Regions from separate parts of the Rahnella variigena genome, predicted to be linked through region 1. Evidence: predicted binding sites of a transcription regulator. Region 1 holds the regulator's gene; the other holds the start of a gene.
What was found. The regulator LexA, encoded in region 1, represses DNA repair genes until DNA is damaged. The targets are predictions, from matches to a motif close to TNCTGTATGTACATACAGNA.
Positions count from the first base shown of each region.

Region 2: a site for LexA is predicted at 3,667-3,686, ahead of uvrB (excinuclease ABC subunit UvrB). Genes of this name have one in related genera too.

Region 1 is NZ_NSDJ01000001.1:1,097,881-1,104,615, forward strand. Features, by position in the region: gene plsB (glycerol-3-phosphate 1-O-acyltransferase PlsB) at 1-1,160, opposite strand, end outside; gene CKQ54_RS05075 (diacylglycerol kinase) at 1,291-1,659, shown strand; gene lexA (transcriptional repressor LexA) at 1,779-2,387, shown strand; gene dinF (MATE family efflux transporter DinF) at 2,686-4,050, shown strand; gene CKQ54_RS05090 (CsbD family protein) at 4,242-4,451, shown strand; gene zur (zinc uptake transcriptional repressor Zur) at 4,655-5,164, opposite strand; gene dusA (tRNA dihydrouridine(20/20a) synthase DusA) at 5,432-6,439, shown strand; gene pspG (envelope stress response protein PspG) at 6,632-6,735, shown strand, end outside.
Region 2 is NZ_NSDJ01000001.1:2,194,997-2,201,731, forward strand. Features, by position in the region: gene bioF (8-amino-7-oxononanoate synthase) at 1-463, shown strand, start outside; gene bioC (malonyl-ACP O-methyltransferase BioC) at 447-1,238, shown strand; gene bioD (dethiobiotin synthase) at 1,427-2,107, shown strand; gene CKQ54_RS10150 (ABC transporter ATP-binding protein) at 2,112-2,822, opposite strand; gene CKQ54_RS10155 (hypothetical protein) at 2,839-3,267, shown strand; gene uvrB (excinuclease ABC subunit UvrB) at 3,812-5,818, shown strand; gene CKQ54_RS10165 (VF530 family protein) at 5,885-6,253, shown strand; gene CKQ54_RS10170 (isochorismatase family protein) at 6,294-6,735, shown strand, end outside.

The DNA.
Region 1 (6,735 bases):
CCACCTTCCACAAAGTATTCGACCGAATAACCGCGGCTGAACAACTCACCCAGATATTCGCGGAAAACGGTGGAATAAAGCTTGTTGCCTTTAAAGGTACGACGGATGAAGAACGCACCCAGACGACGGAAAATCGGGCCAGCCGGCCAAAAATTCAGGTTGATACCGGCAGCGATATGCGGCGGCACCAGCCCCTGGTGATAGAGCACGTAAGACAGCAGCAGGTAATCCATATGGCTGCGGTGGCAGGGCACATACACAATTTCCTGACCATCGAGCGCCAGCTGACGGACACGCTCAGCATTGTTGACGTTGATGCCTTTATACAAGCGATTCCACGTCCAGCTCAGCACGCGGTCTGACAGACGCACGGCCTCATAAGAGAAGTTCGCCGCGATTTCTTCCATCAGCGCGATAGCATTCTGCTGGGCTTTTTCGTGGGAAATTTTCTTGCTGCGGGCTTCGTCTTCGATCGCTTTTTCGATGGCTTTGGAAGCCAGCAATTTATTGAATAAATCCTGACGCGCCGGAAGACGCGGGCCGACCGCTGCCAGACGCTGGCGGGAGAAATGCATACGCGCCACGCGTGCCAGTTTCTGAGCGATGGTTTTGTCGGTGCCGTGCTCTGTCGCCATATAGCGCAGGGAAACGGTATTGGAGAAACGGACAAAACTGTCACGTCCGAGCCACAGCACGGCAAAGAATTTCTGGATGCCATTCAGTACGCGCAGATGCGGCGTATCATCCTGACCTTCACGGCCCGGCGCACGACCAAACATCACGGAAACCGGCAGCATCTGGATGTCTAAATCCGGATTGTTGCGGTGCAAATCCAGATAGTCGTGGAACAGCTTTACGGATTCCTGCTTCGGCGTGTAATACGAGAACACGCGCGGGCCTTCAGCAATGAAAACATGGCTTGGCAGCAGCGTTCCGTCGATTTCCAGCGGAATAAGGGGATCGGGCAGATTCTCTGCCAGACATTGCGCACGCAACGTCAGCAAGTCTGCTTTGGAGTTGTAAGGCAATACGTACAAAATCGGGCGCGTCGGGTCCAAATGCAACTCGGTAACCGGATCTGAAGGTATGACCTTGCTCTTTACCAGCAATGAGAGTGGTAAATTCAATAATGTGTAATAAAGTCTACGCCAACCTGACATAAAAACGTGAAGCCTCTTGTTAGCCATTTCGCCGCAAGGATACCAGAAAGATCCGTGGAGATCTGTGGTCATATAAAAGCTAAAATACGGCACACTTTTAAGGACAACCCTTCAAGGATCAGTACCCGAAATGGCGAACCAAGTCACTGGATTTACCCGAATTTATAAAGCGGCCGGATATTCCTGGAAAGGATTGAAAGCCGCATGGCAGAACGAAGCGGCTTTTCGCCAGGAAGCCAGCGTGGCTATCCCGTTAATTTTGTTATCTTTCTGGCTCGATGTCAGCACGGTTGAACGCATTTTACTTGTAAGCTCCGTGATGCTGGTCTGCGTCACCGAGTTGCTCAACAGTGCGGTGGAATGCGCGATTGACCGTATCGGCTCTGAGTTTCACGTGCTCTCAGGGCGGGCAAAAGATATCGGTTCTGCTGCCGTACTTCTGACCATCATATTGGCGATTTTTGTCTGGGTCAGTATCTTTTGGCCGCGATGGTTCTGATCTGGAATCTGTATTCCAGGAATCACCGTTATGCCCTGTTTTTATTCAATCTTAGGTTTTCATTGACCGTTTAGCTGTATATACTCACAGCAAGACTGTATAAACAACCAGGGGGCGGAATGAAAGCTTTAACGACCAGACAACAAGAGGTCTACGACCTTATTCGCGATCATATCTCCACCACCGGTATGCCACCGACTCGCGCAGAGATTGCATCGCGTCTGGGTTTCCGTTCTCCCAATGCGGCGGAAGAACACCTGAAAGCGCTGGCACGTAAAGGCGTTATCGAGATTGTCTCCGGTGCATCTCGTGGTATCCGTCTGCTGATGGAAGAAGAAGAAGGTTTACCGCTGATCGGCCGCGTTGCCGCCGGTGAACCGTTGCTGGCACAGCAACATATCGAAGGGCATTATCAGGTTGATCCGGCGATGTTCAAGCCGAGCGCCGATTTCCTGCTGCGCGTCAGCGGGATGTCGATGCGTGACATTGGTATCCTCGACGGCGATTTGCTGGCCGTGCATAAAACGCAGGACGTGCGTAACGGCCAGGTTGTCGTGGCGCGTATCGACGATGAAGTCACCGTGAAACGCCTGAAAAAGCAGGGCAGCGTGGTGCAGTTATTGCCTGAGAACAGCGAATTCCAGCCGATCGTGGTGGATTTGCGCGAACAGAATTTCAGTATTGAAGGGCTAGCCGTAGGCGTCATCCGTAACGGCAACTGGATCTGACCTTCGTACTTCGAGCTGCAGACGCGTTGGCTGCGTGCGTTCACCCGAATCACTGACTCATATCAGCTCATCGGGATTCTCTTACTTGCCGCCTTCCTGTAACTCGAATTACTCGGTCAGAAATTGCTGAGTCAGCAATTGCTGTTTCAGATAGAGAAAACTAAAACTAATTGAATATGGATGGCGGCCGCCTCTGGCATCCATGTGAATTCAAAGAGAAATGCGTTTCTCTCATCATCGCCCCTTTCGGGGCGATGTCATTTTGGGCATAACCTGAACCTCCGGCATGAGATTCTCTATGCAACATCATTCCCTGCGACAATCATTTAAAAACACCTTTCTAAGCCCCGCAGATAAAGCACTCTGGACGCTGGCGTTACCGATGATTTTTTCCAATATCACGGTGCCTCTTCTTGGTCTGGTGGATACCGCAGTGATCGGTCATCTCGACAGTGCCGATTATCTCGGTGGTGTGGCGGTTGGTTCGATGGTCACGACTTTCCTCTTCATGATGCTGCTGTTTTTGCGCATGAGCACCACCGGCATGACCGCACAGGCGCTGGGCGCAAAAGACAATCAGTTGCTGGCACGTGCTTTTGTGCAGCCCTTTTTGCTGGCGGTGCTGGCCGGTGTCATCATCCTGTTATTTCGCCATCCGCTGATGGAGCTGGCGTTTCATGTCGTGGGTGGCAGTCAGTCGGTGCTGGAACAGGCGAGGCTGTTTATCGAAATCCGCTGGTACAGTGCGCCTGCTTCTCTGGCGAATCTGGTGATCCTCGGCTGGTTGCTGGGCATCCAGTATATTCGCGGGCCGGTGATTTTGCTGATCGCGGGAAATCTGCTGAATATTATTCTGGATATCTGGCTGGTAATGGGGCTGGGGCTGAACGTACGTGGTGCGGCAATGGCAACTGCCAGTGCAGAGTATTTCACGTTGTTCATCGGGCTGTATTTTGTCTGGCGTGTCATGAAACGACGCGGTATCACCGGTGCAGAAATCACCGGTGCGTGGCGCGGTAATTTGCGCCGTCTTCTCGGACTTAACCGCGACATCATGCTGCGCTCATTGCTGTTGCAGCTATGCTTTGCCTCACTGACCATACTGGGTGCGCGGCTGGGCAGCCACATTGTTGCGGTCAACGCTGTTCTGATGAACCTGCTGACCTTTACCGCATTTGCACTCGACGGCTTTGCGTATGCCATCGAAGCCCATTCCGGTGAGGCATTCGGTGCGCGCAATCGCGAAAAGCTGCTCAACGTGTGGCATGCCGCGTGCCGTCAGGCCGGACTGGTGGCGCTGGCCTTTGCGCTAATTTATGCCGTAGCCGGCGGGGCGATTATAAATGCGCTCACATCACTCCCCGAATTGCGCGAGCTGGCGGATCATTACCTCGGCTGGCAAATTGTATTGCCGCTGGTGGCGGTCTGGTGTTATCTGCTCGACGGGATGTTTATCGGTGCCACGCGCGGGCGGGATATGCGTAACAGCATGGTGGTTGCTGCGCTTGGTTACGGGCTGACGCTTATGACCTTACCGGTGCTGGGAAACCATGCGTTATGGCTGGCGCTGACCGTCTTCCTCGGCTTGCGCGGGATTTCACTGGGCTGGATATGGCGTCGTTACTGGCAGCGCGATACCTGGTTTTCTTCTCCCGGACACTGAATTGGCAGTGTTTTATCAAAGAGATAAATGTTCTTTTGCCGTTATTTCCTGCTTTGGAATAATCCTAATAATGGTTTTTATCCCTGTTCGGAGAGGATTAATCCAGATTCTCTACTAACCTTAGAAGTGTTAAGGACGGGCTGCCGGAACAAAACGCAGCTCCATAAACCCAAGGTAACAGGAGATATTTTATGAATAAGGACCAAGCCGACGGTAACTGGAAACAGTTCAAAGGGAAAGTGAAAGAAAAATGGGGCAAACTGACCGATGACGACCTGACAGTGGTTGAAGGTAAACGTGATCAGTTGGTTGGTAAGATTCAGGAGCGTTACGGCTATCAGAAAGATCAGGCCGAGAAAGAGCTCAAGGAATGGGAAACCAGCAACAAATATCACTGGTAATACGCGACTCCCCCTCGCGTGTCAGTGACGTATCCTGAGATTTAGCTGCTCCTACCCGGAACGCTTCAGGATACGGGTACACGGATGTACCCAACTTTATGTCTTCACTACTTAATGTCTTCACTTATTAGCTTTTGTACTTCACTTCTTAGCTTTTTCACATACTCAGCTTCAGTAAATCCCCGCTCAAATACCTAAATCCCTTAGCGTTTTTTCACCACAATACTGTGGTCATGATCGCAGTGCTCATGGCTGTCACAGGTTTCCACAACCTTACATTCTCCGCATAAACCGTGGGCTTCCACGACAGAATGGCGAAGCTCAAAGCCGGATTCCGTCGCCAGTTTCGCCAGACGCTCTTCAATACCGTCAGTGGTTTTTTCTGTCACCAGCCCGCATCGGTCGCAGATGAACAGCGCAGACGTGTGGCTCGGCTCTTCGAAATGGTGGCAAAGCACGTAGCTGTTAGCCGACTCAACCCGATGGATAAAGCCTTGTTCAAGCAGAAAATCCAGCGCGCGGTAAACGGTTGGCGGTTTTGCCTGTGGCTCGCTGACACGCAGCAGATCCAGCAAATCGTAGGCGCTGATGGCACCGGGTTGTTGCGCCATCAGGCGCAGTACTTCCAGCCGCTGCGGCGTAAGACGAACATTGCGCTGCTGGCAAAGTTCTTCAGCTTGCGAAAGTAATTTTTCCGGATTATTCAGGGTCATAGCAACGTTCTCTGAGCGCAGATTGGGATCGATAGGCCACATCATGCGACCATTGTTGATTTTATCATGCTTAGGCTAAAACGACGAATTATGCGCCATTCATTAAGATGTATTGCGGCGACGTTATTTCTCTGCACGATGGCGCAGGATGCCGAATCTTTGTTCTGTGGTATAATCACCGATTAACTTCTCTCTGGCGTTGCGTCAGAGAGAGCGCCACGAACCCCTTCAGCGAATGTCAGGCCGATGTCAGAAACTCAACACGCAATGCCCCAGACCACTCCGTTTTCCGCTCAGCGTTTTTCCGTTGCGCCGATGCTCGACTGGACCGATCGCCACTGTCGCCATTTTCACCGGCTGATGACCGGCCAGACGTTGCTGTACACCGAAATGGTGACTACCGGTGCCATTATTCATGGCAAAGGGGATTATCTCGGGTTTGGCGACGCTGAACATCCGGTGTCATTGCAGCTTGGCGGCAGCAATCCTGCCGATCTGGCACATTGCGCTAAACTGGCAGAAGAACGCGGTTATGACGAAATTAACCTCAACGTCGGTTGCCCGTCGGATCGCGTGCAGAACGGCATGTTTGGTGCCTGTCTGATGGGGCAGGCGTCGCTGGTAGCGGACTGCATCAAAGCCATGCGCGATGTGGTTTCAATTCCGGTGACGGTCAAAACCCGTATCGGTATTGACGATCAGGACAGCTACGAATTCCTGTGTGATTTCATCCGTCAGGTGTCTGAAAACGGCGGCTGCGATACCTTTATTATCCATGCGCGCAAAGCCTGGCTTTCCGGTCTCAGCCCGAAAGAAAACCGTGAAATCCCGCCGCTCGATTACCCGCGTGTGTATCAGCTTAAGCGTGATTTCCCGCAGCTGACGATGGCGATTAACGGCGGCATTAAAACGCTCGAAGAAGCCAAAACGCATCTGCAATTTATGGATGGCGTGATGGTCGGTCGCGAGGCTTACCAGAATCCGGGCATGTTGCTGAACGTCGATCGCGAGCTGTTTGGCTCCGACGTGCCGCTGAAAACCGGGCCGGATATTATCCGCGCGCTGTATCCGTATATCGAAGCGGAACTGAGTAAAGGCACCTATCTGGGCCACATTACCCGCCATATTCTTGGTCTGTTCCAGGGCGTGCCGGGCGCACGTCAGTTCCGTCGTCACCTGAGTGAGAACGCTCATAAAGCCGGCGCGGGCATTGATGTGGTTGAACAGGCATTGCAGATGGTCGCTCAGCAACAGGAAATGGCGGCACAGGCCTGAAAATCAGGTGAGTAAAATCACTATCTGTTAGTCAAATTTACTATCTTTTCGCAGGCCATTCGTGCCTGCGAAATATTTTCTTCTTGTAATTCAATCCATTATTTATCCCGTCACACTGGCACGTTTCTTGTAATAGCTAACGTGTGTTCTGACATCACGTCTTATTGCACATGGCTTATTAAGGAGCACCCGATGCTGGAAATTCTCTTCGTGCTTGGTTTTTTCTTTATGCTGATGCTGACCGGCATTTCGCTGCTGGGCATGATCGCTGCGCTGATCGTCGCATTCGCAGTAAT
Region 2 (6,735 bases), 1.1 Mb from region 1:
GGTCGTCACATTCGGAAAAGCGTTCGGCTGCAGCGGGGCGGCAGTGCTGTGTGATGATGCGACTGCGAATTATCTGTTGCAGTTCGCCCGTCATCTGATTTACAGCACGGCGATGCCCGCCGCACAGGTGTGTGCGTTACAGGCTGCGCTGGCACGAGTCCGGCAGGACGACGACTTGCGTGATAAACTGGCGGCCAATATTGCCCGTTTTCGCGCGGGAGCCGCCGGTTTACCCTATCAGCTGACCGGTTCACAGACCGCTATTCAGCCCGTTATTGTGGGTGAGAATCAGCCAGCGCTGGATCTGGCTTCGGCGTTGCGTGAACGCGGGTTGTGGATCAGCGCCATCCGTCCGCCGACGGTGCCGCCGGGCAGTGCGCGGTTGCGTATCACCCTGACGGCGGCGCATGAGCCGGAAGATATCGATTTTTTGCTGGAGTCCCTTCATGGGTGCAGTCACTGAATTAGTGAACAAACAAGCGGTGGCCGACGCGTTCAGTCGCGCCGCCATCAGTTATGAAAACGCCGCACAGTTGCAGCGTGATGTAGGCGAGGAATTACTGGCGCTCGCAGCGCCGTATCTTAAAGACGCCGGTAATCTGGTCGTCGATGCGGGTTGCGGCACCGGACATTTTAGCCGTCACTGGAAGGCGCAGGGCAAAAAGGTTATTGCGCTGGATCTCTCCGACGGCATGTTAGACCGTGCCCGTGAGCTGGATTCCGCCGATGAATATGTGCCGGGCGACATAGAACGTTTGCCGTTCGCCGACAATTCTGTCGACATTTGTTTCAGCAATCTGGCGGTGCAGTGGTGTAACGCGTTACCGCGCGCGCTGGAAGAAATGCACCGCGTTACCCGCAACGGCGGGCTGGTGCTGTTTTCCACGCTGGCAGAAGGTTCGCTTAACGAACTGGCTGCGGCATGGATGAAAGTCGATGGCCGCCGTCACGTGAACCAGTTTCTGACGCCGGACAAAATAGCCGAAGCCTGCGCACCGTATCGACACGAAGTAACCTTCAGCGACCACGTGGCCGAATTCCCCGATGTGATGTCACTGATGCGCTCGCTGAAAGGCATCGGCGCGACGCACATCAAAAACGGCCGCCTCGGCGGTCTGGGAGGACGCGAACGTCTGCAATTGCTGGAAAAACACTACGTCCGGCGCGACGGCATCCTGCCCCTCAACTACCGGCTGGTCTACGGCATTTTGCAGGTCGAAGAACTTATCCCACGTTAACAAAGCTCCTCCCAGGCTTGAAACAGGCGCGGTCTGCTCCCTCCCCAGCGAAGGGGAGGGCTGGGGTGGGGTATTAATGGCAACTCTGGAGTCGTCTTTAAAACCCCCTCCCGACCTCCCCCTTCGCAGGGGGAGGAGCAAAACCTGATTTCAATGTGGGGAGGGAGCCAACCAACCCCAGGCTTTTCATGAAACAAAAATACTTCATTACCGGCACCGACACTGAAGTCGGAAAAACCGTCGCGACCACCGCATTCTTGCAGGCTGCCGCATGTGCCGGACACACAACCGCCGGATACAAACCGGTGGCATCTGGCAGTGAAATGACCGCCGAAGGGCCACGTAACAGCGATGCTCTGGCGTTGCAGGCTTACAGCACCGTGGGTCTGCGTTATGACGAAGTGAATCCCTGCACTTTTATCGAACCGACCTCACCGCACATCGTCAGCGAACTGGAAAAGCGTCCGGTTGACCCGCAGGTGTTATCCGCAGGTTTACGTCATCTGGAACCGCTGGCGGACTGGGTGATTGTGGAAGGCGCGGGCGGCTGGTATACGCCACTGACCGCGGATTATACCTTTGCTGACTGGGTTATCGCCGAGCAGTTGCCGGTGGTGTTAGTGGTGGGAATGCGCCTCGGCTGCATTAACCACGCGGTGCTGACGGCGCAGGCGATCGCACAAAGCGGATTGCATCTGGCGGGCTGGATAGCCAACGACGTGCAGGAAACGGGGAAGCATCATCAGGCGTATATGGATACGCTCACGCGTATGCTGCCTGCGCCGCTGCTGGGCGAGATCCCGTACCTGAGCGCCGGACTGGACGTTAATCTGGGACAATATCTGGATCTTGACCGTCTCACGGCGTGAAACATCAGACCGTCAGATAGTTTTTGATTAACTGATCGTCGAGCTGTGCCAGCGTGCCTTGTGCGACATCGCGGCCGCCATCGACCAGACAGAACCGGTCGGCGACGCTGCGGATGAACGGCAGTTTGTGGCCGACCAGCAATAATGTCAGACCCAGATCCCGGTTCAGGCGGTGAATAATATTGCCCATGTTCGCCGCCATCGATGCGCTGGTGTGCTCGGTCGGTTCATCCAGTATCAGTAATTCGGGCTCCTGAACCAGCGCCCGGCTGATGGCCAGCTGTTGCTGCTGGCTTTCATCAAGCTCTCCCGCCTTACGCGTGCCCATCTCTTTTAACGCCGGAAACAGGTCATAGACTTCTTCAGGCACGCGACGCGTCTTATTCCGGCTCGCCATCATGGCGATTTGCAGGTTTTCATCGACACTCATCTGCGAAAAAATCTGCCGCCCCTGAGGTACATAACCGATACCCATCTGTGCGCGGCTTTCCACAGGCAGATTCAGCAGACTTTGCGGCTCTTCATCACGCGATTGCCAGGAAATTGCGCCGCTTTTCACCGGAAGATGCCCCATGATGCAATTGATCAGCGTCGTTTTGCCCACGCCATTTCGCCCGATCAGGCAGGTGCATTGCCCGCGGTACAGTTCGAGATTGATGTCCCAAAGAATATGTTTTTGCCCATAGTACTGATTAACGGATTTTACACTTAACATCAGACATACCTCCCTCATGGCGCTTTTCACCGGACTGCATTTTGACGGCCACTGTCATGTTTCTGACATTTATGTTCCGCTGTATGCGCGTTCTACAGGGGAATCCTTCACGAAATCTCTTCAAAGAGTGAATTTGCAACTCTCAGGCCAAGTTTTACCAGGGAGTGATAAAAAGAGACGTTACGTGGCTGTTAACAGGCCACGTACGGATGATTTAGGATTATTCATGAGTATTGTCAGGATTTGGAGATTCGGCGTGAGCCGTTGTAAAAGTAAACTGCACTTTGGCAGTGCCGGTTTCACTAATTTTGGTGCAAGGTTTGCGCCGTTGAGAAGCTGGAAAATCCTGATCAGATGCACTTTTGGGTTTTGCAAGGAACATCCGCTCGGAAATCCAGGCGAAATAGGCATAAATAAGGAGATAAAAAAGATAAAAAATAACTAAAAAAGAGCTCTCAGGCGCTGACGGAGCAAAAAATGGTTTTTTACCAACTCCCGCCGCGCCTGGTGTACTGAGACTTATCCACTATTCCTGTGGATAACCTTGTGCATGAGAGTAAGAAAAGTTGCTACAGACGAGTCAGGACGCGGCTTGCGCTCAGTTTGCCCGTATTCGCAGCTTTTTGATGATGTGGTTTTATATCAATGAGTTAGTTAAAAGCAATACAGGCGTAATTCGTTCGTCACAGTTGTGTCAATCTTCGTCAAGCTGTGGTCAGAAAGTGAGTAGCGGTAAATATCGGGATAAAAATGTCAACTGATGGTGAGATTTCTCATTTGCCATAACCTAAAAAAGTGCAGTGGCAGCAAGATGTTAAAAGAGGTGCTGATTTTATCGATTGGAAGCTGGTTTTATATACAGTATTATAACAGCGGTAAAATTTGGACTGGCAAAAATTGCCAAGTCTTTCATACTATTTTTCCCCGAACTGTTCACCGGTTCAGCCCGTACGGCCTTGTGCATTTCCATTTCAGTCAGGTAGCCCGTCATGAGTAAAGAGTTCAAACTGCATTCCGAATTTAAACCTTCAGGCGATCAGCCTGAGGCGATACGCCGCCTGGAAGAAGGGCTGGAGAACGGGCTGGCGCACCAGACGTTGCTCGGGGTGACCGGTTCAGGCAAAACTTTTACCGTGGCGAATGTGATTGCTGACCTGAACCGTCCGACGATGGTGCTCGCCCCGAACAAAACGCTCGCGGCGCAGCTTTATGGCGAGATGAAAGAGTTCTTTCCGGAAAACGCGGTGGAATATTTTGTCTCCTACTACGATTACTATCAGCCCGAGGCCTATGTCCCGAGCTCAGACACTTTTATTGAAAAAGACGCCTCAGTGAACGAACACATTGAGCAAATGCGTCTTTCCGCGACTAAAGCCCTGCTGGAACGCCGGGATGTCATCGTGGTAGCGTCAGTTTCTGCCATCTACGGTCTGGGTGATCCGGACTTGTATCTGAAAATGATGCTGCATCTGACCAAAGGGATGATCATCGATCAGCGAGCCATTCTGCGTCGTCTGGCGGAGCTGCAATATTCCCGTAACGATCAGGCTTTCCAGCGCAGTACTTTCCGCGTGCGCGGGGAAGTCATTGACGTGTTCCCGGCAGAATCTGACGATCTGGCGCTACGCATTGAACTGTTCGATCAGGAAGTCGAACGTCTGTCGCTGTTTGATCCGCTGACCGGTCAGGTTCAGCACGAAGTGCCGCGTTTCACCATCTACCCAAAAACGCACTACGTGACCCCACGTGAACGCATCGTGCAGGCGATGGAAGAAATCAAAGTCGAACTGGCGGATCGCCGTAAAGTGCTGCTGGCCAATAACAAACTGCTGGAAGAACAGCGTATCAGCCAGCGCACGCAGTTTGATCTCGAAATGATGAACGAGCTGGGTTATTGCTCCGGTATCGAAAACTACTCGCGCTACCTTTCAGGGCGCGGGCCGGGCGAGGCACCTCCGACGCTGTTCGATTACCTGCCTGCCGACGGTTTGCTGATTGTTGATGAATCCCACGTGACCATCCCGCAAATCGGCGGGATGTACAAAGGCGACCGCTCGCGTAAAGAAACGCTGGTTGAATACGGTTTCCGTCTGCCTTCCGCGCTGGATAACCGCCCGATGCGCTTTGAGGAATTCGAAGCGCTGGCGCCGCAAAGTATTTATGTCTCGGCCACGCCGGGTAAATACGAACTGGAGAAATCCGGTGATGATGTGGTCGATCAGGTGGTGCGTCCGACCGGTCTGCTGGACCCGATCATCGAAGTGCGTCCGGTGACCACCCAGGTGGACGACTTGCTGTCTGAAATTCGTAAACGTGTGGCGGTTAACGAGCGTGTGCTGGTCACTACGCTGACCAAGCGTATGGCGGAAGACCTGACCGAGTATCTTGAAGAACACGGCGAGAAAGTACGTTACCTGCACTCTGACATCGATACCGTCGAGCGTGTGGAGATCATCCGCGATTTACGTCTGGGTGAATTCGATGTGCTGGTCGGTATCAACTTACTGCGAGAAGGGCTGGATATGCCGGAAGTGTCGCTGGTGGCCATTCTGGATGCCGACAAAGAAGGCTTCCTGCGTTCTGAACGCTCGCTGATCCAGACCATTGGCCGTGCGGCGCGTAACCTCAACGGTAAAGCGATTCTCTACGGTGATAAAATTACCAACTCGATGGCCCGCGCCATTGAAGAAACCGAACGTCGCCGCGCCAAACAGGAAGCGTATAACCTCGAAAACGGCATCACGCCGATGGGGCTGAACAAGAAGATCTCCGACATCCTGCAACTCGGTCAGCCTAAGACCAAAAAGAACAAAGACAAACGCGATGCAGAAGCGGCGCAGACCTTCAAATCGCTTACGCCGAAAGCGCTGGAGCAACGCATCAAAGAGCTGGAAAGCAAGATGTATGCGCACGCGCAGAATCTGGAATTCGAAGAAGCAGCCAATACCCGCGACGAACTGCATGCCTTGCGCGAGCAGTTTATTGCGATTTCATAACGAGAAGGGTGGTAGACTGCGCGGCTTAAAAATCATGACCCAGACATTTTAACGAAGAGCGAGCCAATGACTGACACACCACAAAATCCTGGCGCAGCGAAAGATCCGCTGCACGGCGTCACGCTGGAAAAACTGCTGACAACGCTGGTGGATAACTTTGGCTGGCCGGCGCTGGCCTCGCAGGTGAATATCAACTGCTTTAAAAGTGACCCGAGTGTGAAATCCAGCCTTAAATTCTTGCGCCGTACGCCGTGGGCGCGCAAGGAAGTGGAAACGCTGTATCTGGATTTCATCGAAGGTCATCTGCGCCCGGACATGACACGCAGCAAGCGCCGCACACCGCTCTCAGCACAGGCTCCGCAAAAGCCAAAAGTCAGTACCGCCAAACCGGCTGCCGACAGCCCGTGGAATAACCATCCGCTGGTGAAAAAGTAATTTACGCGCATTTCATTCTGTTCATTTGAGGGGAAGGATCGTGTCAGAGCAACAGGTTCTTATCGTGATCGATATGCAAAACGGAGTGTTCATCTCCCCGCGTTATGACCGCAGCGGACGGGCTGAGCGCATTAATCAGCTGATTGACCGGGCAGGGCGCGTTATTTTCATTCAGCACGCTGAAGGTGAAATGACCGAAGGCAGTGAATTCTGGCAAGTGTTACCTGAACTTCATCAGCCGGAAGGGGCAATTTCTGTCACCAAAACCGCCTGTGATTCTTTCTATCGCACTACGCTCGAATCGGTATTGCAGGAACTGAACGCGACCCGTTTTACGGTCTGTGGTTGTGCAACGGATTACTGCGTTGATACCACCATCAAAGTTGCCGCCAGCAAAGGCTATGCCGTGACCGTCGCATCGGACGCGCATACCACCGGCGACCGCACGCATGTGACGGCGCAGCAACTGATCGGTCAGCATA